Regions from separate parts of the Paraclostridium sordellii genome, predicted to be linked through region 3. Evidence: a T-box and tRNA genes for the amino acid it is inferred to sense, from the RefSeq annotation. Region 3 holds a T-box; the other regions hold tRNA genes.

Region 1 (10,271 bases), 1.2 Mb from region 3:
TTATTTTACGTTTATACAAACTTCTACTCCGTAGTGATCTGATACTACTTTTTTATTTATTCCATTAAATATTACATTAGAACTTTCAACATCAATTTCTTTATTAGATAAAATTAAGTCTAACCTTAAATCTAGTTTATTATCATCCCAGCCTGCAATTTTACCTTTAACTGTAATTCCTTCATCTTTAACTTTAGAAAGCTTATATGTGTCAAAAAATTTATTACATAGATATTCATAACCTTCGCCTTTTATATTTGCATTATTATTAAAATCTCCCATTAAAAAAACTAGTTTTTCATTATCAGTTTCATTAATAAGTCTTTTTACTTGTTCTTTAAATGGTTCTTCATTATCATTCCACCATCCTAAGTGACAAGATAAAAATCTAATTTCTTTTGATTTATAAATAACATCTATTCCAACTATTTTTCTTGTTTTCCAAAAATCAAGTTTTATTGAATTTGTAATATAAAAGCTTTCTTTATTAACTATAGGAAGCTTTGTCATAAGACAAAGCCCCTCTTCATAAATATCATATCCTATATGTGCTACATCCCAATAAAATTCATATTGATTATTACCCAAACTTTTTAATTCATTTTGTAATAGCAATGCAAAATTATCACTTTTAACATTTTCGTGCACTTTATCTTTTTCTATTAATTGACTTACCTCTTGTAGAGCTATTACATCATAATCTTTTTCATTAATAGTTTTTGCTATATATTTTATTTTTTCAATTTGATTTTCTTCTTGCCATGAATGACAATTTAATGTTAAAAGTTTCAATTTGCTACGCCCCCAACATGTCTAGTATATTTGATTTTAAAACATCCGCCTTAGGTCCATATATAGCTTGAACACCTCTATCTTTAACTATTAATCCTAATGCTCCTAATGCTTTCCATTCTTTTTCATTTCCAACTAAGCTAACATCTTTTACTGTTACTCTTAAACGTGTCATACACGCATCTACATCTTCTATGTTATCTGCTCCTCCAAGTAAATTAATTATTTTACTTGATAAAACATCTTGTGCCATATTTGTATCAGCTTTTTTATTATCCTCTTCATTACCTTCTTCTATATAATTACCTCTGCGTCCTGGTGTTGCAATATTAAACTTCTTAATTAAGAAATTGAATATTCCAAAGTTTAAGAAGAAAAATACTGCACATGATATGAAGAAATTGATTAAATCCATAGTAAGTCCTGCTTTTATCATCATTGGAGTACGAGTTAAAAATTCTATAAATCCAAAGGCATGAACTCTTAAATTGATTATATCTGCAAGTGCAAATCCAAGTCCAGTAAGTACTGCATATACTAAGTATAAAACTGGTGATATAAACATAAACATAAATTCAATTGGTTCTGTTACTCCTGTTAGAAAACAAGCTAACATGGCAGAGATAAATATAGGTTTATATTTTTTTGCTTTATCTTTATCTACATTTTTATACATTGCAAGTGATATACCTGCAAGTGATGCAGTTGATAATATTACTTGACCTGCTTTAAAACGAGCTGGAGTTATACTTGTCAATAAATGGTTGTATGCTGAAGTATCTCCTGAAGCTTTTAAGTTTACTAAATCTGTTATCCATGCAAGCCATAATGGATCTTGACCTGCAACAGTAGTTCCAGCGGCTGCTCCTGTTGCTATTTGATATATTCCTCCTAATTCCGTATAATTCATAGGAACTGTTATCATATGGTGAAGTCCAAATGGTAATAATAGTCTTTCAAGAGTTCCATATACAAAAGGTGCTAATACTGGAGCTGTATCTTTAGAAGATGCAATCCACATACCAAATGCATTTAGTGCACCTTGTGCAAATGGCCAAACTATAGCTAAAACAATAGCACCCACTACTGACCCTAAAATTACAACAAATGGTACAAAACGTTTTCCATTGAAAAATGCTAAAGCTTTAGGTAGTTTATCAAAGTTATAGAATTTATTGTAAAGAACTGCACCCATAAACCCTGAAATTATACCTACAAATACTCCCATATTAAGAGCTGGTGCCCCTAATATAGATGTGAAGTAATCTTTTACTAAAAGTGTAGCTCCTGTTAATGATGTTACTGTTGCATTTGGATCTAATAACATCTCTGGTGTAACACCAAGTATAACTCCTGTTATACGATTTATTAATATAAAAGCAATTACTGCTGCAAAGGCTCCACCAGCACGTTCTTTTGCCCAAGATCCTCCTATTGCTACTGCAAATAATATATGTAAGTTCCCAATAATTCCCCAACCTATGTCTTCTACAACTTTAGCAGTTGTCATTATAAAATGGGCATCTGATGACATACCTATAAGTTTACCTATAGAAACCATAAGCCCCGCAGCCGGCATTACTGCTATAACTACTAAAAGTGCTTTTCCTAGCTTTTGCCAGAAATCAAAAGATATTAGTTTAGTTTTACTACTCATTATAAATCCCCTCTCTTTTATGCAACCGATTGCATTATTTCTTAAAAAAATATATTACTTCACTTCGCTAAATTGATTTTTATGTGTTTATTATAGCACCTTATGAAAATGTTTTCAAGAATTTATTCCTATTTATTTTTATATTTCCAAACTTTAGGCAATCGATTGCATATAATAAACCACATATATACATATGTGGTTTATTATATAAACGATTCTCTTTCAATAAATTCAGTTTTTACAATATAGTGGTTGTTTATAGCGCGATTATTCTCTAACTTATCAATTAAAAGTTTCGTTGCATAATATCCTAATTCATCTGCATTAATATTTACCGATGCTAATGGTGGATTTTGATACTTATCTAATTTAGTATCATTAAATCCAACTAAAGATATATTTTTTATATTTTTTTCATTTAATAATTTTCTAACTCCAAATGCTAATAAATCATCCGTAGTTATTATTGCACTTAAGTCATTATTTACAAATAATTTTTCCATACAAATATATCCTTCTTCTTCAGTAAAATCTGTTCCATGTATTATAAGGTTTTCATTTAAACTTATTCCATTTATTTCTAGAGCCATAGTATAACCTTTTAGCCTGTCTTTAGACATATTTAAATTTTCAATAGCTCCAATAAAACCTATATTTCTATGTCCTCTTTGAACAAGTTTATTTACAACATTATAAGTAGCTTGAAAATTATCATTATCTACCCATAATATATCATTAGAATGTTCCGGCCTTCCAATTACTGAAAAAGGAAAATTAATTTTTTTTAAGTAATTTATACTTTTATCATTTTCCTCTGACCTTAATAGTATTATTCCATCTATTAATTTTGCATCAATAATATCTATTATACTATCTAACTCTTTTTTATTTTCTTTTGTGAATACATAAGTTATATAATAACCTTTACTTTGTGCATAAATACTTATTCCCTTCATTGCATTTAGAAAAAATGAATTATCAAGAAATTCCTGAGCTTCATTTGGCAAAATAACACCTAATATTCTAGTTTTGTTATTTGCTAAACTTCTAGCTATAGCACTTGGTTTATAATTTAATTTTTTTATTGCTTTATGTACCTTTTCTTTTGTTTCATCGCTTATTTTTGAATTGTTTGATAGAACTCTAGATACAGTAGACGTCGCTACCCCAGCTTCCTTTGCCACATCTTTTATTGTAACTTTCATAATGTTAAATTTCCTTTATATTTTTATTTACCCTTTTTAATTTTCTTCTATTATAACATATTAAATTTTTATTTATATAATTTCATTACATAAAAATAGCCTTAAACTATATAGTTTAAAGCTACTTTTTACATTAGTGAATCATTTCAGCTTTTATACTTATTTCCTTCAACCTTTTACATATTTTATGTAATTCAGCATTACTATAAAGTTTTGAAACTTTTATTAATGCTGTGTAACAGTCATATACGTCATATTGTATGTATCTCCCTAAATTATCTTCTAATACTATAAGCTCATTTTCTTCATCTAAAAAAGTATTTTTAATGTTAGATTCATAATCAAAATTACTTTTTAACATATCTTCTGCTTTTAATAATAATTGATATGATTCATTTAGCACTTTAATATTATTCCCCATGGTTATAATCTCCTCTCAAAATATATGGTCCTTGAATATTATAACTCATTTTGTGTATTATTTAATGTATTTTAGGTCTATTCCAAGATTTACATATAATAAAGGGAGCATCTCTGCTCCCTTATTAGTTACTATTTTCCTTTGATGTTTTCTTTTACCTTTTTACCAACATTAACCCCAGTATTTATAGTTTCTTTTGCTATATTTCCAACACCACTTAGTACATCTTTTCCTACATTTAATCCAGTATTTATAGTTTCTTTTCCTATATTTCCTGCACCATTTAATACTTCTTTTCCTACATCTGTTACAGGCTTAGTTACTTTTTTAATATTATCTTCAACTTTTTTCTTTCCCATTTATATACATCTCCAGTATTATTATGAAAGTAGATAAATCTACTTATATAATAATATGTAGAAATTTAAACTTTGGTTACATATCAAATTCAGATATAATATTTCAATATAAAATATTTAACTTATTTAAGTAAGTTGATTAAATCTTCATTATTAAGCTTATTTAATATATTTGAATTAGACAATTTTTCATCTATTATATTATCTATAAGCTCTTTTTTACTTTCTTGTAATAATACTATTTTCTCTTCTATTGTATCTTTTGAAATTAATTTTATAACTTCTACTACATTTTTTTGTCCTATTCTGTGAGCTCTATCACTTGCTTGATTTTCAACAGATAAGTTCCACCATGGATCAAAGTGTATTACCATATCAGCACTGGTTAAATTAAGCCCTGTTCCTCCTACTTTTAATGATATTAAAAATACTTTTATATTCTTATTTTCATTAAATTCATTTACTAATTTAATTCTATCTTGAGCATTAGTTTTACCATCTAAATATAATTTTTCTATGCCTTCTTTTTGAATTTCTTCTTCAATGATTCTTAAAATACTCGTAAACTGAGAAAATATTAAAATTTTTCTACCACTTTCAATAGCTTCTTTAGTTATTTCCATACATACTTTTAACTTTTCACTTTTACCTTTATAATCTTTTAGCAAAGTTTTTGGATGCAAGCATAGTTGACGTAATTTAGTTAAATAAGAGAATATAGTAATTTTATCACTTTTGCCTTTATTATTTTTTAACTTTTCTAATACACTTTTATTATATATATCATATATTTGTTTTTGTTCTTTATTTAATTCTACAATAAATTTTTTCTCAATTTTATCAGGTAATTCTTCTATTACTTCTTTTTTAGTTCTTCTAAGTATAAATGGCTTTATTAATTTTTTTAATTCATTTGTATTTTCATTTATTATAAATTCATTTTGAAATTTCACTTTATCATATAAATATCCTGGCATTATAAAGTCAAATATTGACCATAGCTCCAATAAATTATTTTCTATAGGAGTACCAGTAAGTGCAAACTTAGACTTAGAATTTATACTCTTAACAGCTTTAGAACTTATAGTTTGTGGATTTTTAATATTTTGAGCTTCATCTATAATTAAATAATCAAAATTTATATTTTTATAAAGTTCTAAATCATTTCTTATTGTTGAATATGTAGTTATTATAACATCATAACTTTTATAATTTTCAATTACATTTTCTCTTAAACTTTTATCCCCATGTATAATTCCAACTTTAATTGAAGGTGTAAATTTATTAAATTCATTTTTCCAGTTATGAATTAATGATGTAGGTGTAATTATCATAGTTTTAGAGTTTTCATTCCCCCTTATAAATGCTATTGTTTGTAAAGTTTTTCCTAGGCCCATTTCATCAGCTAAAATCCCTCCAAAACCATAATAACTTAAGTTATTAAACCATGTAACTCCATCCTTTTGGTATTCTCTTAATATATTATCTAATTCTTTATGGATTTTATTTTTATAATTATCTTTTTTATTAAACTTTTCGCATATATTTTTAATATACTCTTTTCCACTTACAAAATTTATACTCTTTTCTCTTATATATTCATCTATATATAATGCTTTATTACTATTTACTTTAAAGCTACTTCCTTCTCCAGAAAATCCTAAAGTATCTATTAATTTAAAAAGATTTTGTATTTCTTCATCATGTAAATCTAGATATATAGATTCTTTTAAATGGTATAACCTTTTATTTTGTTTATATGAATTATATATATCTTTATATCTAGATTGATTTAATTTACCTATATTAAATGAAATTTCCAACATATCAAATTCATCTTTTGATATATTTATACTTGTATTTAACTTTGCATATTTTATTTCATTTTTACTATGACTTATACTACTACTTTTTTTACTTTTTTTCTTGTTCAAATCATCTAGGCATTTATATATTGCAGCTACCATGTGTTTACATATAAATGTATTGCTCTCTCCACTTTTACATAGCCAATCATTACAGTCACAACTTGTACTTACTATACGTTTTGTTTTCTCACTTAAAACTATAAATACTGTATTTTGATTTAAAAAGCTTTCATCTCTAATAGTTGCATAGAAATTTATATTTTCGCTTTCTTTTTTTATATAACTATTACTCACTAAGTTACTTTTATATAAAATAACTCCTGAGTTGTATCTATTTTTTTCAGTATTATTTTCAATAATTTCTTTTACTTCACTTATCTTCATACGTTCACCTACTTTATTAAAATATTTTATATAATTATGTATTTAAATATCACATATATTTGTTAACCTATAGTAATATAAAAACATAAAGACCTGTATATACAGGTCTTTATGTTTTTATATTACTTATCTGCTTTATCAAATTTATTTTTCTTTAATTCAAAATACACTTCTAAATTTTCAGATGAATTATCCATTTCTCCACTTAAATTATCTATGCTAGAAAATATAATGTTCTTCTTTAAATTATCTAGTTTTTGTTCTTTTTTTAATTTATTGTTTTTATTCATTTATAACTCCTTTTTATACTATATTTATTACAATTTATTTTTCACTTATTAGTTAATAGTATTCATGATTTATAAATGACAATAATTGTTTATATTATATAAAAAAAGCATCTAAAATCTAGATGCTTTAAAATATTGGCGGAGAGGGTGGGATTCGAACCCACGGCCCCTTTCGGAGTCACTGGTTTTCAAGACCAGCTCCTTAAACCACTCGGACACCTCTCCAAACTCATATATAATATACCATCTTTATCATATTTTGTAAATACTTCTTTTATTTAAATAACTATATAAAAAAAGAAGTGTGTAATTACACTTCTTTTTTTATAAATTATGATTAATTGCTTTTAGTATTTTGGGTAACTGGAAGTATTATAATAAAATTACTCCCTTCACCTAGTTTACTTTCAACATATATTTCTCCATTATGAAGCTTAATTATATGATTGGTTATAGTAAGTCCAAGTCCACTTCCGGCCTTCACTTCATTATTTATATCGACAACTTGACTGAATCTATCAAATATAGCTTTATGATACTTTTCATCTATACCAACACCTGTATCTGATACACTAATTTTAACTTTATCATCTAAATCTTTAATAGTTATTGTTATTGTTCCTCCTTCAGGAGTAAATTTAGCTGCATTGCCGACTAAGTTAACAATGCATCTTTCAATTTCATAACTATCACACATTATAGTTTTTTCTTCAATTTCTGGATCTATTATTAAATCAATTCCTTTAGCACTTACATAATCAATTAAAGTTAATGCAGTTTCTTCTACTAAATAGACAATATCCACTTTCTTTAATGAAATTACATACATATCATTTTGAAGCTTTGTACTATCTACTATATTATTAATTAAGTTTAATAGTCTTTTGCAATTTCTTTGTGATACGTCTATGTAATGGTTTAATCTGTCCTCTTTAATACCTTCATCTTTTTTCATTAATCCTAATATAAGTTGATTTGTACTGCTTATAACATTTAAAGGAGTTCTTAACTCATGAGATAAGTTTACAAAATAGTTATTTTTATTTTTTTCTAGTTTTATATTTTTATTTAGTAAAACTGTATTTCTCTCCATCTCTTCTCTTAATCTAAGAGTTTTTTTCTGTACTAGTTTGTCAAGCTTCTTTACTTTATATTTATGATTTATTATAAATGCAATTACTATTAATATGTATATTAAACATGCATATCCACTTAACCAAAAAGGAGGTTTTATAGAGAAACTAACTTGACTTTCGTCACTTACATTTCCGCTTGTGTCTATTGCTTTTACTTTAAATATGTAATTACCAGGCTGTAAATCATTATAAGTAACATGATTATCTTTTGTTCTTGTTATTCCTCCACTACTACCTTCTAATCTATATTCGTATGTAGTACTTTTTTCACTTGAATAATTTGGAGTAAAAAACTTTATACTTATTGTATTTGTTCCTTCACTAAACTTCTTGTTGTTTATATCATGAAATTCTTTATTATCTATTAAAAATTTATCAAACAATACTTTAGGTTTATCTCCTGATTTAATTATGTCATTTGGGTAAAATGAGTTTAATCCATTAACGCCTCCAAAAAAAAGTTCTCCTTTTTTATTTTTATATGCTGCATTACCGTTAAATTCATTTCCTTGTAATCCATCAGTTACACTTAAATTGATAACTTTATCATTATTTGAATCAATTTTAGAAATCCCCTTATTTGTACTTATCCATATACTATCATCATTATCTACTAAAACACCATATATAGTATTGTTTGCTATTCCATTTTTAGTTGTATATCTCTTAAACTTACCACTTTTTTTATCTAGTTTATTTAATCCATAGCTAGTACCAACCCATATGTTTCCTTTACTATCCTCGTTTATATATCTAACATGATTATCACTTATGCTTTCATTATCACTTTCGCTATGCTTATAATGTTTTATAGTTCTATCTTTTGGATTTATAACACATAGTCCATTTTGTTTTAAAAGTCCTAAATAATAATTACCTTGTTTATCTTCATATATATGTCTAATATAGTTATTTTGATTTTTACCTTTATTTATTTTATCATTTATAATTTTATTTATATCTATGACTTCGTCAGTTTCTGGATTTAAAATACTTAATCCATCTGTTGTCCCAATCCATAGATAGCCTTTACTATCTATCATTACATCTTTTATTTTATTATCTACTAAACCGTCTTTTGTACTATAATTTTTTAATATCTTTCTTGATTTGTCTAGTTTAATAAGTCCATTATCAGTTGCTATATAAATAATATTGCCTTTTCCAGTTATATCATTTACAGAATCATTTTTAAATGCTTTATCTATACTACTGTTTAATTGCTTAGATGTATTATTTTTCCTATCAATTATATTTACACCTTTTGAATTTGTACCTACCCAAAGATATCCATCCTCATCTTCATATACACCATGTACTATATTTTCATTTAGCAAATAATTATCATCAAGTCCTGCTTTATAATGATTTATCTTGCTATCTGTGTCAAATATACTTATACCTGAATAGGTACCAACCCATATAAGGCCTTTACTATCTTCCATTAAGCTTTTTATATTATTATTTACTAAGCTATTTTTATCATATATTTTATGATGATAAACATTAAAATTATCACTTTGCTTATTGTACTTTGCAAGTCCATTTGCAGTACCTATCCATACATTGTCTTTACTGTCTTTTTTTATACAACCTATATTGTCATTTGGTATAGATTTTGAATCATTTAAATCATGCGTATACCTAGTTATTTCATCTGTTTTTGTGTTTATTTTAGATAATCCTGAACTAGCACTTCCTACCCAAACATATCCATTTTCATCATCACAATATACATTATAAATCTCACCTTCTCCTAAAGAGTTCTTTTCTGTTGATGTAGGAAAAGTTTTTATGATTTTAAAATTTTTTGATACTTTTATAACTCCCTTTTTAAGACCTAACCAAATATTACCTTCAGAATCTTCATCTATAGAGTAAATATATTGACAATTAATATCGTTATTTTCGCCTAAAACCTTCTTAAATTTATCCAAGTTTTCCTCATATAAATACAATCCTTCATCAGTAGCAACTAATACTTTATTTTCATTAGTTACTAATACTTCCATAGCGTTATTGCTTCCTATAGAATTATCTTTAACTTTATAGTTTTTTATCTCATCATTTTTAGGATTTAACTTACTTACGCCACCTATGGTTGTTATCCATATATTTCCATGACTATCTTCATCTATATCACTTATATGATTATTACT
Region 2 (10,271 bases), 420 kb from region 3:
ACGAAAGTAGCTCCTCATATATGTATTGGATTAAAGGGTGGGAACATAAAAGGTGAATATGAAATTTTAGAATACTTAACAAATAATAAACCAGAACAACTAACATTTATTGTTTTAATTCCAACAAAAAATACTGATTATGAAAATGTAGAACCGCCAGATATAGATAAGGTAATAGATATTTTATGTGAGGCTAGAATAAATTTGCCTAATACAAAGATAAATTTAGGATGTATGAGGCCAAGGGGAGAATATAGAAATAAATTAGATAAAATGGCTATTGAATGTGGTGTCAATAAAATTGTATTACCATCAAAAGAATGTAGAGAACTTGCTAAACTAAAAAAACTAAACATTATTGAAAGTAAGGAGTGCTGTGTACTATGATTCGGGTATCTATAGGGACTGCAATAGAACTGGGTATAGCAAAGGGAAAAAATGATATACCACCAACAACGGCATATATAATGATAGGCAATAGATGTAATAATAAGTGTTCATTTTGTTCGCAATCTATGGAAAGTAGCAGTAGAAAAGATAAATTATCTAGAATATTATGGCCTGATTACGACAAAGAATGTATACTAAAAGCCTTTAAAGAATATAAGTTAAAAAATATAAAAAGGATATGCATACAGTCTATGTCTAGTGATGAGGCATATAAAGAAGTTGAAGAATTTACAAGGTATATAAAAAAAGAGTTAGAGATTCCAATCTCATTATCAGCTAAATTAGAAGATATGGATGATTTAGAAAAGTTTTTTAAAATAGGTGTAGATAAAATTGGAATTGCAGTAGATGCAGCAAATAAAAATTTGTATGAAAGTATAAAAGGAACTGACTTTGATAAAAAAATAGATTTTTTAAAAGAAGCTGGATTAATGTATCCTAACAAAATTAGTACTCATATAATAGTCGGATTAGGAGAAACACATAAGGAAATATACGATATATATAAAACTTTGAGAAGCTATAATATAACAATAAGTTTATTTGCATTCACGCCTGTAAAGGGAACGAAAATGGAAAATATAAAGCAACCAAGTATAGAAAGTTATAGAAGAGTTCAGCTTATGACATATATGATTGATAAGGGATATAATAGAGATTACTTTAAGTTTAGTAAAGAAGGTTATTTAAACGAAATAGAATTAGATAGTTATATAAAATCTGATGTATTAAAAGGATATCCATTTGAAATAAAAGGGTGTAAAAACTGTAATAGACCATACTATAACGAAAGACCAGGAAGTACAATTTATAATTATTCAAGACCTCTAAAAGAAGAAGAAATATATTTAGCAATAAAAGAAATAAATTTAAATATAGGGGATATGGAAAATGCAAAAATGGAGAGTAATAAAAAATAAGACAACTAATGGGGCCATGAATATGGCTATAGATGAGGCTATTATGACTTCTTATAAAGAAGGAAAATGTAAACCAACACTAAGGTTTTATACATGGAAGCCTAGTTGTTTAAGTATAGGATATTTTCAGAACTTGCAAAAGGAAGTTGATTTAGATAAGTGTAGAGAATTAAACATTGATGTTGTGAGAAGACCAACTGGAGGAAGAGCTGTACTTCATCAAAATGAACTTACATATTCGATTATCTTAGGAGAAGATAATTCATTAATGGATAAAAGTATAAATGAATCATATAAATTTATAAGTAAAGGTATAGCTAAAGGGTTAGAGATAGCAGGAATAAATATAGATGAGCTTAAAAAAGGAGAAAGGATAAGTAGAGAAAAACTTTCGGCAGCATGTTTTAATGCACATGCATCTTATGAGATAACTATTAATAATAAAAAAATAGTAGGAAGTGCTCAAAATAGAAAAGATGGAGTTATATTACAACATGGATCTATTATACTAGACTTTAATATAGATGATTTATATGAAGTAATAAAAACAAAAAATAAAGATATTAAAGAACGTGCAAAAAAATTTACTTTAAGTAAAGCTAGTGGAATTGAAAACGAAATTAATATGAAAGTTGATATATTAAACTTAGAAGAATCCATATTAAATGGGATTAAAAAATCTTTTAATGTAGACTTTGAAGAATTAGGTTTAAGTGATTACGAGCTAAATTTGGCTAGGGATTTATACAAAAAATACTCATCTTATGACTATATTAATAAAAGATAATTTATATAGTTAAACCGATTGACTTTATATAAAATTAGATGCTATACTCAGATTGAATAGAGTTATTTGAAATCATGAAGATTTCTTTAAGGGTTTGAAATACCTTGGAGGAATCTTTTTTTGGTTAATATATTTATACTAAGGGGGATTAGATTATGTGTGAATCAGCAGCTTATGTTTTAAAGAATAACAACCTTGAAAGAGTTATGGAAAATGTAGTTAGTGTAGATCCATATGAAGGAAAAGTATATTTAACGGATTTATTAGGGGAGCAAAAAATAATTGATGGACAAATTAAAGAGATAAGACTTATGGATCATAAAATTATAATTGAGGGATCTAAATAAAATTAAATTTTACATAAAATAAATTAACTAAGGGGAAAAAATATGGTAATAGCAGTTGTAGATGGAATGGGTGGAGGTATAGGTGCTCAAATAGTAACATCTTTAAGAGAGGAGTTACCATCATATATAGATATTTATGCTTTAGGGACAAATTCAATTGCAACTAGTTCCATGATGAAAGCTCATGCAAATAAAGGGGCTACAGGAGAAAATGCAATTGTAGTTTCAACTAAAAAAGCAAGTGTGATAGTAGGACCTGTATCAGTAGTCATACCAAACTCAATGATGGGAGAAGTTACTTCGAAAATTAGTACAGCAATAGCTGATAATGAAGCTTTAAAAATACTTTTACCTATAATGCCAGAGGATATAGAGATGGTAGGTTTAGAAGGAAAACCATTGTCTTTACTTATAAAAGATGCAGTAAAAGTAATAAAAAAGGAGTTTAATTTAAAATAAGGGGGATTTAAAATGATATTTAACAAAACTACCATAAGAAATCATCATGGTCACGATCATGATCATGATCAAGAGCATTGTCATAGCCATTGTTCAGGGGGATCAGTAGCTGAAAATAAAGATGAAAAGACACTTAATATACTTCTTGTACATTGGGTAAATCATAATGAATCTCATGAAGAAGGCTTTAGAGAGTGGGTAGACAAAGCTAGAGATATGGGGAAAGAAGAAACAGCTAATAATATAGAAGAGGCTATAAAGTATTTAAGAAAAGCAAATGAGATGTTACTTGAAGCTAAAAAAAATATGTAGTAAATAAAAGGGAGTTATTTCCCTTTTATTTGTTTTTAAAATTTAAGTATAAAATTTAGTAAAAAACGTTGACATATTTATAATAAACTTATATAATTTTATTATAGAAAAAATAAATACGGAGAAGTACTCAAGTGGCTCAAGAGGATCCCCTGCTAAGGGATTAGGCTGGGTTAACCGGTGCGAGGGTTCGAATCCCTCCTTCTCCGCCAGTTAAGACTGTTGATATAATCAACAGTCTTTTTAATTTTAAAATTCTTTTGAAAAAATATATTCAGATAATGCTAGTATATTTTTTTCAATGTAATTAGTATTAATCTTTAAAGGAATAATAGATCCTAATTTATAAAACGATATGGAATTACCATGATTATCGAAAGCATTTTTTATGTTTATATCAACATTTAAATTAAAATTTTCAGAAGTTATTGTGTAATTTTCTGTAAATATATTTACAGCAGGATCAAACTTATTATTAGATAAAAATTTTAGTGATAGTATAGATTTAGAAATTTTGTATTTTTTCAATAATATATCGTAAGTCATAGAATTTATAGATAAATTTAAGAAATCTAATTTATCTCTTAAAATTTCATTAATTTTAAATATTTTTCCTAGATGAACAATATCCTCAAAGTTATGTAGTAAAATTTTATTTTTTATAGATTCATCTCTACTTAAAGTGAAATCTTTATAAAGTTGTACACTTTCCTTTCCAGAAATAGTATCAGCTCTTTCTATACCAAGGTATCTTTCTATGGTTTTTAGTTTACAATCAGATAGGGAGAGTTTATCTTTATGAGGTTTCACAACTCTTAAAATATCTATATCTTCAGATTTATTTATAATAAAATCTATATTGTTCTTTTTAAATCTATAATTTAAAAAAGGTATATCAAAAGAAATTCCGTTAAAAGTTATATGATGTTTAAAATTTTGAATATCAAATTTAAATGCTAATAATAAATCTCTTTCTTCATCTTCCGATTCTGCAAAAAATTGTTTTATAAAAGTTTTATCTTCAAAATTATAAAGAATACCTATTAAAATCACTTTACAGAACCTAGGGCTTAGACCTGTAGTTTCTATATCAAATACATAATAATCTTTAGGTATATCAACTAAATGATCTAAAGTTTTTGTAATAACTTGCATAGTTTTACTCCTTTTTAAAAATATGATATATAATATTAATTATAAAATAATATAAAGATAGTTCAAGGTGATAAATTATGATACATATAAATAAATTAAATGAAAATCAAAAAGATGCAGTTTTACATATTAATGGACCTTGTATGGTTTTAGCTGGACCAGGTTCTGGAAAAACAAGAGTTATAACATATAGAATACTTAATCTAGTACTTAATAATAATATAAATCCTAAAAATATATTGGCTATAAGCTTTACCAAGGCATCATCTATGGAGATGAAAAATAGAGCTCTTAGTTTAAGTAATGATCGTCGATTAAATAGCGTGAATTATGGGACTTTTCATTCTGTATTTTTTAGGATACTAAGATTTTTTGAAAAGTATGAATTAGATTGTATTTTAGATGAAAAAAATAAAAAGTTTGCTATAAAAGGAATTTTGAAAAATTTAAATGTTGAAAATGCAGAGGATGAAGATACAATACTCGGAGTTATAAATGAAATATCTTATGTGAAGAATGAATTGATGGATAAAATTGATTTTGATTCAGAAATACTAACAAGTGATGAATTTTGCAGAGTTTATAATATGTATGAAGAATATAAAGAAAGCATAAAAAAAATTGATTTTGATGATATGCTTATAAAAACATATAACTTACTTAAGCAAAATAAACAAATTTTAGATAGAGTTAGGTCAGTATATAGATATATTTTGGTAGATGAGTTTCAGGATATTAATAAGGTGCAATTTGAGGTCATAAAGTTAATTGCAAGCCCTAATAACAATATATTTGTTGTAGGAGATGAAGATCAAAGTATATATGGGTTCAGAGGGTCTAGGCCAGATTTCTTACTTGAATTTGAAGATTACTTTAAAGGAAGTAAAAAATATGTACTTGATATAAATTATAGATCTAAAAAAGATATTACTGATATTGCCAATAAACTTATACAAAATAATGAAAATAGATATGAAAAGTCTATAAAGTGTGATAGAGAGCATAAAGGAATTGTAAAGTATATAAACACAGAAGATGCAGAGGAAGAAGCTAAATTTATAGCAAAAGATATATTGAGTAAATGTGAAGATAATTGTACTAACTATGATGATTTTGCAGTTATTTATAGAACTAATATACAGTCTAGAGCATTAGTTGATGCGTTTATGGACATGCATATACCTTTTGTTGTTAGAGACTCGATTGTTACTATATATGATCACTGGGTAGCTAGAGACTTATTAGCATATTTAAGATTAGGAATAGATACAACATTAAGTGAAGATTGGATAAGGATTATAAATAAGCCTTTTAGATATATATCAAAAGACAGTATAAAGTTAGCAAGTGAAGATAGGGATTTTATTGGAGCATTGATAAATAAGGCAAATCTGCATCCTAAGCAAGTTAAAACATTAAATGATTTAGAAATTGATTTAAGTTATTTAAAGACACTATCTCCTAAAAATGCTATATCTTATATAAGAACAAGTTTAGACTATGATAGATATGTATTAGACTATTGTAGTAATAGAAAGATAAAACCAACAGGATTAATAGAAATATTGAACGAATTAGAAAGTTCTTCTACACATTTTAAAACTATAAATGAATACTTAGAACATATAGAAAAAGTAAAATCAGAGATTATTGAAAGTAGAAATAATAAAAATTCTGAAGGGGTTATATTCACAACTATGCATAGTGCAAAAGGATTAGAATTTCCTTATGTATATATAATTGGAGCTAATGAAGGTACTATTCCTCATGAAAAATCATATGACATTGAAGATGATAAAAAGCGTAAGGAAGCTATAGAAGAAGAAAGAAGATTATTATATGTAGGAATAACAAGAGCTCAAGATGAACTATATATAAGTTCTCCTAAGAATAAGTATGGAAGAAAAGTATTTCAGTCAAGGTTTATAGATGAAATTAAGTCTCCTACTAAAGAGGATATTAAAGCTATAAAAATTGGAGATAAAATAGTCCACAATAAATTTGGAGATGGAGTCATAATAGGAAAAGACGGTAAAATGATAGAAGTTAAATTTAAAAGAGGAGTAAAAGATTTAGATTATTCTATTTGCTTTAAAAATGGAATTATAACTAAAGATTAAGAAATAAAAAATAGGTATATAGCTTACAAGCTATATACCTATTTTATTATTAATAATAGATACCTTTTTCAAACATATCTTTTAATTCTTTTGAGTCATTGGTTTTTCCTAATGCAACTATTAATTTTATTCTAGCTTTTTGACCTGGTAAATCACCTGCAAATATACAGCCTAAGTTTCTTAAGTCTCTACCAGACCCTAAGTAACCATAACTATCAAATACTCTACCTGAGTGGCATCTAGTTGCAATAATAACTGGTATATCTTTACTTCTAGCATACTCAACACCTTTAAGCATACCAGGAGGTATATTACCTCTACCCATGGCTTCAATAACTATACCTTTGCAACCCTTATCTGCTGCAAATTTTATAAAAGATTCATCCATTCCTGCACCTGATTTTATAAGAGCAACATCAGATTCGACTTTATCAACAACTATAGTTTCTCTATTTACTATATCTCTAGATAATACAAGTTTATCGCAGTCTATTATTCCTAAAGGACCACATGTTAAAGATTTAAATGTATTTAAAGTAAGAGTGTTAGTTTTAGTAGCTTCAGATGCTAATAAAACTTCATTACTTAAAACAACTAAAACACCTTTATTATAAGCTTCATCAGATATAGCCGTACAAACAGCTGCTGCAAGATTGCTAGGTCCGTCATAACCAAGTTCATCACTACTTCTCATTGCACCTGTAACGATAACAGGCTTAGGAGTATCTAATGTTAGGTCTAAGAAATAAGCTGTTTCTTCTAAACTATCAGTACCATGTGTAACAACAACACCTGAAATATCATCATTTGAAAGAATATCATTTATATAATTTCTTAAGTTTAACATTTTTTCTGGAGTCATATGAGGTCCTGGAATTTCATCGAAATTGAATACCTCTATATCAGCAACTTTATCTATATTAGTTACCATAGACATTATTTGCTCCCCAGATAAAGATGGTATAGCAGCCCCTATTTTTTCGTCTACAGTCATGGAAATAGTTCCGCCTGTAAACACTATAGCTACTTTTTTCTTATTATGCATATTATTGACCCCCCTAAATTTATTATATCTATTAAATTATATCAAAAAAAGAGAGATAAATGTAGAAATAAGCATAAAAAAAAGAGCTTGGGGAAGCTCTTTTTTTGCGTTAAACTAACTTCCGTTGTTAGTTTAACATTGGATATAAAGTCTATCCGTTCAAAAGGGGTATTGGGAATAGAGATTTTAATTAAGGTTATCAGGGGGATAACCATGTATATATAATAGCAATATTCGACAGAAAAATCAATAGTTTTTGAAAATATATTTAATTAAAATTAATAATTAATTTTAAACATAAAAAAACCTACTTCTTTTCCGTTAAGAAGTAGGACTTAAATGAATGTAGTATATTCATTTAAAAGGGGTATTGGGAATAGAGATTTTAATTAAGGTTATCAGGGGGATAACCATGTATATATAATAACAATATTCGACAGAAAAATCAATAATTTTGACAAAAAAATTAAAAAAACATATGTTTAAGACAAAGTTAGATATAAAAAATAAATTATACTTAGATTAGGATTGAATTATAAAGGCTTTAGTATATAAAAAAAGCTGAAATAATGGTATAATAGTAAAAGTTTCACTAAATTTATATGATAATTTATGAAGTTAATTGGAAAAATAAAAGAATATTTTACTATATTTAAATAGAAGAAAGTTGGTGTATTAGCATGGAGATATATTTAGATAATAGTGCCACAACTAAGCCTTATAAAGAAGTTGTAGACAAGATGGTATATGCACTTACTATAGATTATGCAAACCCGTCAGCTGTTCATAAAAAAGGTGTCGAAGTAGAAAAAAATATAAAAAAAATAAGACAAGAAATAGCTAGAAGTATAGGATGTAAGGATAAAGAAATAATATTTACATCTGGAGGAACAGAATCAAACAATACCATAATAAGAAGTGTTGCTAGCCTTAATAAGAAAAGAAAAAATCACATAATAACTACGAATATAGAGCATCCATCAGTATTAAGAACAATGGAAGATCTAGAAGAACAAGGTTTTGAAGTTACTTATTTAAAAGTAAATGATAAAGGTGTAGTAGATATAAATGATGTGAAAAGCGCTATAAAGGATAATACTATACTAGTAAGTATGATGCATGTTAATAATGAAGTTGGAAGTATACAACCAATTAAAGAAGTTGGAAAATACTTATCTACTTTAAATGAAAAAGTATATTTGCATGTAGATGCAGTTCAATCTTTTGCTAAAATTAATTTTAAACCGTCTAGATACAATATAGATTTTATGAGTGTAAGCGGACATAAATTACATGGACCAAAAGGTATAGGATTTATGTATATAAAGGATATAAATAGAGTGAAGCCTATGCTTACAGGTGGAGGACAAGAATCTGGGCTTAGATCTGGAACAGAAAATGTAGCTGGAATATATGGATTAGGAGAAGCTATTAATATAATAATGGAAGATCTAAATTCAAAGATAGAAAAAATGAGCAATTTAAGAAATTTATTAAAAGATTATATAGTAGAAAATATTGATGATATAAAGGTAAATTCCCCAGAAGATGGAGTATGTCATATACTTAATATATCTTTTAGAGGTGTAAGAGGAGAGGTGTTATTACATCACTTAGCTCAACAAGGAATTTTTGTATCTACTGGATCTGCATGTTCTTCTAAAAAGAAAGGTAGCCATGTATTAAATGCAATGGGATTAAATGCAGAGGAAATTGATGGAGCAATAAGATTTAGTTTATCAGATATGACAACAGAGAAAGAAATAAAAGAAGCTTGTGAAATAATAAAAAAATCAGTTGAAGAACTTAGAATAATAATAAAAAGAAGATAATTAAGAGGTGATAGATTTGTATAATATAGCAATAGTAAAGTACGGAGAAATAGGAGTAAAAGGAAAAAATAGATATATATTTGAAAATAAGCTTATAAAAAATATAAAAAGCATGCTTTCTCCTTTAGGAAAGTTTAACGTATATAAAGAATATGGAAGAATATATGTTGATTTAGGCGAATTTGCTGAAGATTATGAAGAAGTATTAGAAGAAATCAAAAAAGTTTTCGGTGTAGTTGGAGTTTGTCCAGGAATAAGAGCTGACAAAGATTATGATAAATTAAAGGAGTTAGCTTTAAAATTACTAGACGAGAAAATAGAAGAAGGGTCAAAATCATTTAAGGTCACTTCTAGAAGAGGAGACAAAAGTCTTCCTTTAACTTCTCAAGAAATGAGTAAAGATATAGCTGGTTTTTTAGTTTTTAATGTAAAAGATAGAATAAAAGTTGATGTAAGAAATCCTGAAACAACTATACATTGTGAATATAGACAAAATCATGTTATGGTTTATAGTGACACTGTACCAGGTTATGGAGGACTTCCAGTTGGAACTAATGGAAGAGCTATGTCTTTATTATCAGGAGGTATAGATAGTCCTGTTGCATCTTGGATGGTTGCAAAAAGAGGAGTAGAGATAGAGGCTATACATTTCCACAGTTATCCATTTACAAGTGAAAAATCACAAGAGAAGGTAAGAGATTTAGCTCAGATCTTAGCTAAATATTGTGGAAAGGTTAGACTTCATAAGGTTAATATATTAGAAATTCAAAAAGCTATAGGTGTTTCTTGTAAAGAAGAAGAGATGACTATAATATCTAGAAGATTCATGATGAAGATAGCTCAA
Region 3 (3,445 bases):
TATCGCTAAAATTTCAGCATGAGCAGTTGCATCACTTAATGTTTCAGTTAGATTATGAGCTCTAGATATTATTTTTCCATCTTTAACTATAACAGCTCCAATAGGTGTTTCACCTTTTTCATAAGCTTTATATGCTTCCTTTATTGCTTCATTCATATAAAATGACTTATCCATGCTTCCTCCTAAAACTTATAACCTCTTTAATATTACCATAATTAAATTTATAATTCAACTCAAATTTAAATTCATATTCATCTAAAATTCCACAAGAAATATTTTATTTTAACAAAATATTAGGAAGCTTGATATATCAAACTTCCTAATATTTGTATTATTACTAAATTTTATAATTCACCTTTTTTAATTACATCTACACCCATATAAGGTCTTAAAACTTCTGGAACTACTACAGATCCATCTGGTTGTTGATAGTTTTCTAATATAGCAGCTAAACATCTTCCAACTGCTAATCCAGATCCATTTAATGTATGAACGTATTCAGCCTTAGCTTTTTTATCTCTCTTGAATCTTATCCCAGCTCTTCTAGCTTGGAAATCTTCAAAGTTTGAACAAGAAGATATTTCAACATATCTATTGTAACTTGGCATCCATACTTCTAAGTCATATTTAAATGCAGCTGTAAATCCTAAGTCTCCTGTACATATTCTAACTACTCTATATGGTAATCCTAACATTTGTAGCATAGTTTCTGCATCATTAGTTAATTTTTCTAACTCTTCATATGATTCTTCTGGTTTAACGAATTTAACTAATTCAACTTTGTTAAATTGATGTTGTCTAACTAATCCTCTAGTATCTCTACCTGCAGATCCTGCCTCTGATCTAAAACATGGAGTATATGCACAATATTTTATTGGTAATTCATCTACTGATAATATTTCATCTCTATGTATATTTGTTACTGGTACTTCTGCTGTTGGTATTAAGAAGTAATCAAGTCCTTCTAACTTGAACATATCTTCTTCAAATTTTGGAAGTTGTCCAGTTCCTATGAAACTTGCTCTGTTTGCCATGAAAGGAGGTAGCACTTCTGTGTATCCATGCTTTTCAGTATGAGTATTTAAGAAAAAGTTTATTAAAGCTCTTTCAAGTCTAGCTCCTAATCCTTTGTATAAAGTAAATCTTGATCCTGTTATTTTTCCAGCAGTTTCAAAGTCTAATATTCCTAATCCTGTTCCTATATCCCAGTGAGCTTTGTTTTCATAATCAAACTTAGTAGGTTCTCCCCAAGTTCTTATTTCAACGTTATCTTCATCAGTCGTTCCTTGTGGAACATCTGGGTGAGGAACATTAGGTATTCTCATTAATCTATATTCTAATTCCCCTTCTACTTCCTTAACCTTTTCATCTACACCTTTTATTTTATCTGATAATTCTTTTAACTTAGCTTTAGCATCAGTTACATCTACACCTTCTTTTATTAATTGAGGTATTTTTTTAGATTCTACATTTAATTCATTTTTCATTACTTCTACTTCTTGAAGTAATTCTCTTCTTTTATTATCTAATTCAACAACAGCATCAAGGTCGAATTCTTTTTCTCCTCTAACTTCCATTGCTTTTTTTATTTCATCTAAGTTTTCTCTTATTCTCTTTATATCTAACATTTTTTCTTCCTCCTATTTTTTATTTATTTTTTATTTGTTATCTGATCAAAATAACGTTACCCCTATTGATATATCAATAATTTATCATTTAGTGGATTTGCATTTTTGTATACAAAAAAAGACCCCCGTACCCCTATAAAAGGGACGAAAGTCTTGTTATCCGCGTTGCCACCCTAGTTGCTTATATTTATATAAAATATAAGCCTCTTAAATCCTGTAACGTAGGTATACGACTAATCTTACTATTATTTCCGACTAGTAGCTCGGGAATGGATTCAAAAACCATTGTAATGAGTTCACACCAACCACTCACTCTCTGAATACAAACTTGCTTTTTACTATTTTCCTTCTCAGCTTTATTGTTTGTTCTATTTGTTAATCATTATATTATATATATTATCAACTTTCAATACTAATATTCAAAAATTTTTTTATTTTTCTAGTTTATTATAATCTTCTTCTATATTTTTGTAATATACAACCCTTGATGGAAATGGTATTTCTATGTTGTTTTCATCAAACTTTATCTTAACTTTTTCCATTACATCATAATATACATCCCAGTAATCATCAGTTTTAACCCAAGGTCTTGCTATAATTTGCATAGCACTATCTCCTAATGTACTAAGTCCAATAATCGGTGCAGGATCTGATAAAATTCTTTTATCTTCTTTAAAAATATTTTCTAAAACATTTTTTACTAATTTTATATTAGAATCATAAGAAACACCAAATGAAAAATCTATTCTACGATTCTCTTGATGGGTATAATTAATTATATTATCACTAGTTAATTTTGAGTTTGGAATAACAATAGCCTTATTGTCAGGAGTTTTTAAGATAGTACTAAATATTTGTATATCAGCTACAGTTCCATCCACTCCAGATCCACTTATATAATCACCTGTCTTAAATGGTTGGAAAAATAATATAATTATTCCTGCTCCTAAATTAGATAGTATCTCCTTAAATGCTAAACCTAACGCTAATCCAACTACACCAACTAAGGAAATCATTACAGTCATAACAGATTGAACTGGAAAGTTAATTATATCAAGGCATGTCATGATAACTATTACCAAGCATATACCATAAATAGCATAAGATGCAAAGTTTGCAACTCCTCGCTCAACATTATATTTTAATATAAATTTTTTACATTGTTTCTTTACTAATCTACATGCATATAATCCTAATACTAAAACTATAACTGCATAAATTAATTTAGGCCCACTATTTTTTACTGCATGAAAAAATGTCTCTACCGTTTGTTGAGATATTTGTGTCGTATTTCCTGATATCACAGCTAAAATCCTCCTTTTAAAATTACTATAACCTTAATAAATTATTATATAAAATTTTGTAGTAATTTTAAATATCTTGTCTTAATTTACTTTATTTTATAACATAAAAATAAAAAGCTATGTATAAATACATAGCTTTTAAATTATATCACAGGTATTTAAAGAATTTAATTCTTTTATAGAATTAACGAAACTATCTACACTATGAATTTCATTATCCTTCAAAAGTTTTATTTTTATATTTACCATATCATCATTTATAGGACCTTGTTCTATAGATTCTATTAGTAATGATTTTTCTTCTGCCAACTTAATAATATCTACTAAACTTCCTCTACACATATTTATACTAAATCTCATATACCATACTCCTTTTATTTTCTATTTAATAAAAGATATGTTATATAATATATTCTTATTACAATTTTATAAATAAAAAAAGACTACGCGGCTACGTCCTACTCTCCCAGGCAGCTTCCCACCAAGTACCATCGGCGCTAAAGAGCTTAACTT

Evidence for each region. The T-box of region 3 lies ahead of serS (serine--tRNA ligase). A T-box ahead of a tRNA ligase gene usually reads a tRNA of that ligase, here a tRNA-Ser.
Region 1: it has a tRNA-Ser gene. The T-box ahead of serS (serine--tRNA ligase) is inferred to sense a tRNA for this amino acid. The anticodon was not compared.
Region 2: it has a tRNA-Ser gene. The T-box ahead of serS (serine--tRNA ligase) is inferred to sense a tRNA for this amino acid. The anticodon was not compared.

What each region holds. Positions count from the first base shown of each region.
Region 1 is NZ_LN679998.1:1,168,285-1,178,555, reverse strand. Features, by position in the region: gene ATCC9714_RS05700 (endonuclease/exonuclease/phosphatase family protein) at 1-792, opposite strand; gene ATCC9714_RS05695 (PTS transporter subunit IIBC) at 797-2,449, opposite strand; gene ATCC9714_RS05690 (LacI family DNA-binding transcriptional regulator) at 2,653-3,654, opposite strand; gene ATCC9714_RS05685 (hypothetical protein) at 3,788-4,075, opposite strand; gene ATCC9714_RS05680 (hypothetical protein) at 4,207-4,434, opposite strand; gene ATCC9714_RS05675 (DEAD/DEAH box helicase) at 4,557-6,686, opposite strand; gene ATCC9714_RS05670 (hypothetical protein) at 6,809-6,976, opposite strand; tRNA gene ATCC9714_RS05665 (tRNA-Ser) at 7,113-7,201, opposite strand; gene ATCC9714_RS05660 (ligand-binding sensor domain-containing protein) at 7,314-10,271, opposite strand, start outside.
Region 2 is NZ_LN679998.1:2,939,929-2,950,199, reverse strand. Features, by position in the region: gene ATCC9714_RS14335 (radical SAM protein) at 1-387, shown strand, start outside; gene ATCC9714_RS14330 (radical SAM protein) at 384-1,370, shown strand; gene ATCC9714_RS14325 (lipoate--protein ligase family protein) at 1,342-2,157, shown strand; gene ATCC9714_RS14320 (CooT family nickel-binding protein) at 2,313-2,504, shown strand; gene ATCC9714_RS14315 (DUF3842 family protein) at 2,547-2,963, shown strand; gene ATCC9714_RS14310 (hypothetical protein) at 2,976-3,275, shown strand; tRNA gene ATCC9714_RS14305 (tRNA-Ser) at 3,396-3,487, shown strand; gene ATCC9714_RS14300 (ribonuclease H-like domain-containing protein) at 3,525-4,430, opposite strand; gene ATCC9714_RS14295 (ATP-dependent helicase) at 4,508-6,550, shown strand; gene ATCC9714_RS14290 (asparaginase) at 6,600-7,595, opposite strand; gene ATCC9714_RS14285 (cysteine desulfurase family protein) at 8,276-9,427, shown strand; gene thiI (tRNA uracil 4-sulfurtransferase ThiI) at 9,444-10,271, shown strand, end outside.
Region 3 is NZ_LN679998.1:3,361,681-3,365,125, forward strand. Features, by position in the region: gene ATCC9714_RS16335 (nucleoside deaminase) at 1-174, opposite strand, end outside; gene serS (serine--tRNA ligase) at 345-1,628, opposite strand; T-box leader at 1,766-1,989, opposite strand; gene ATCC9714_RS16345 (mechanosensitive ion channel family protein) at 2,060-2,932, opposite strand; gene ATCC9714_RS16350 (hypothetical protein) at 3,071-3,292, opposite strand.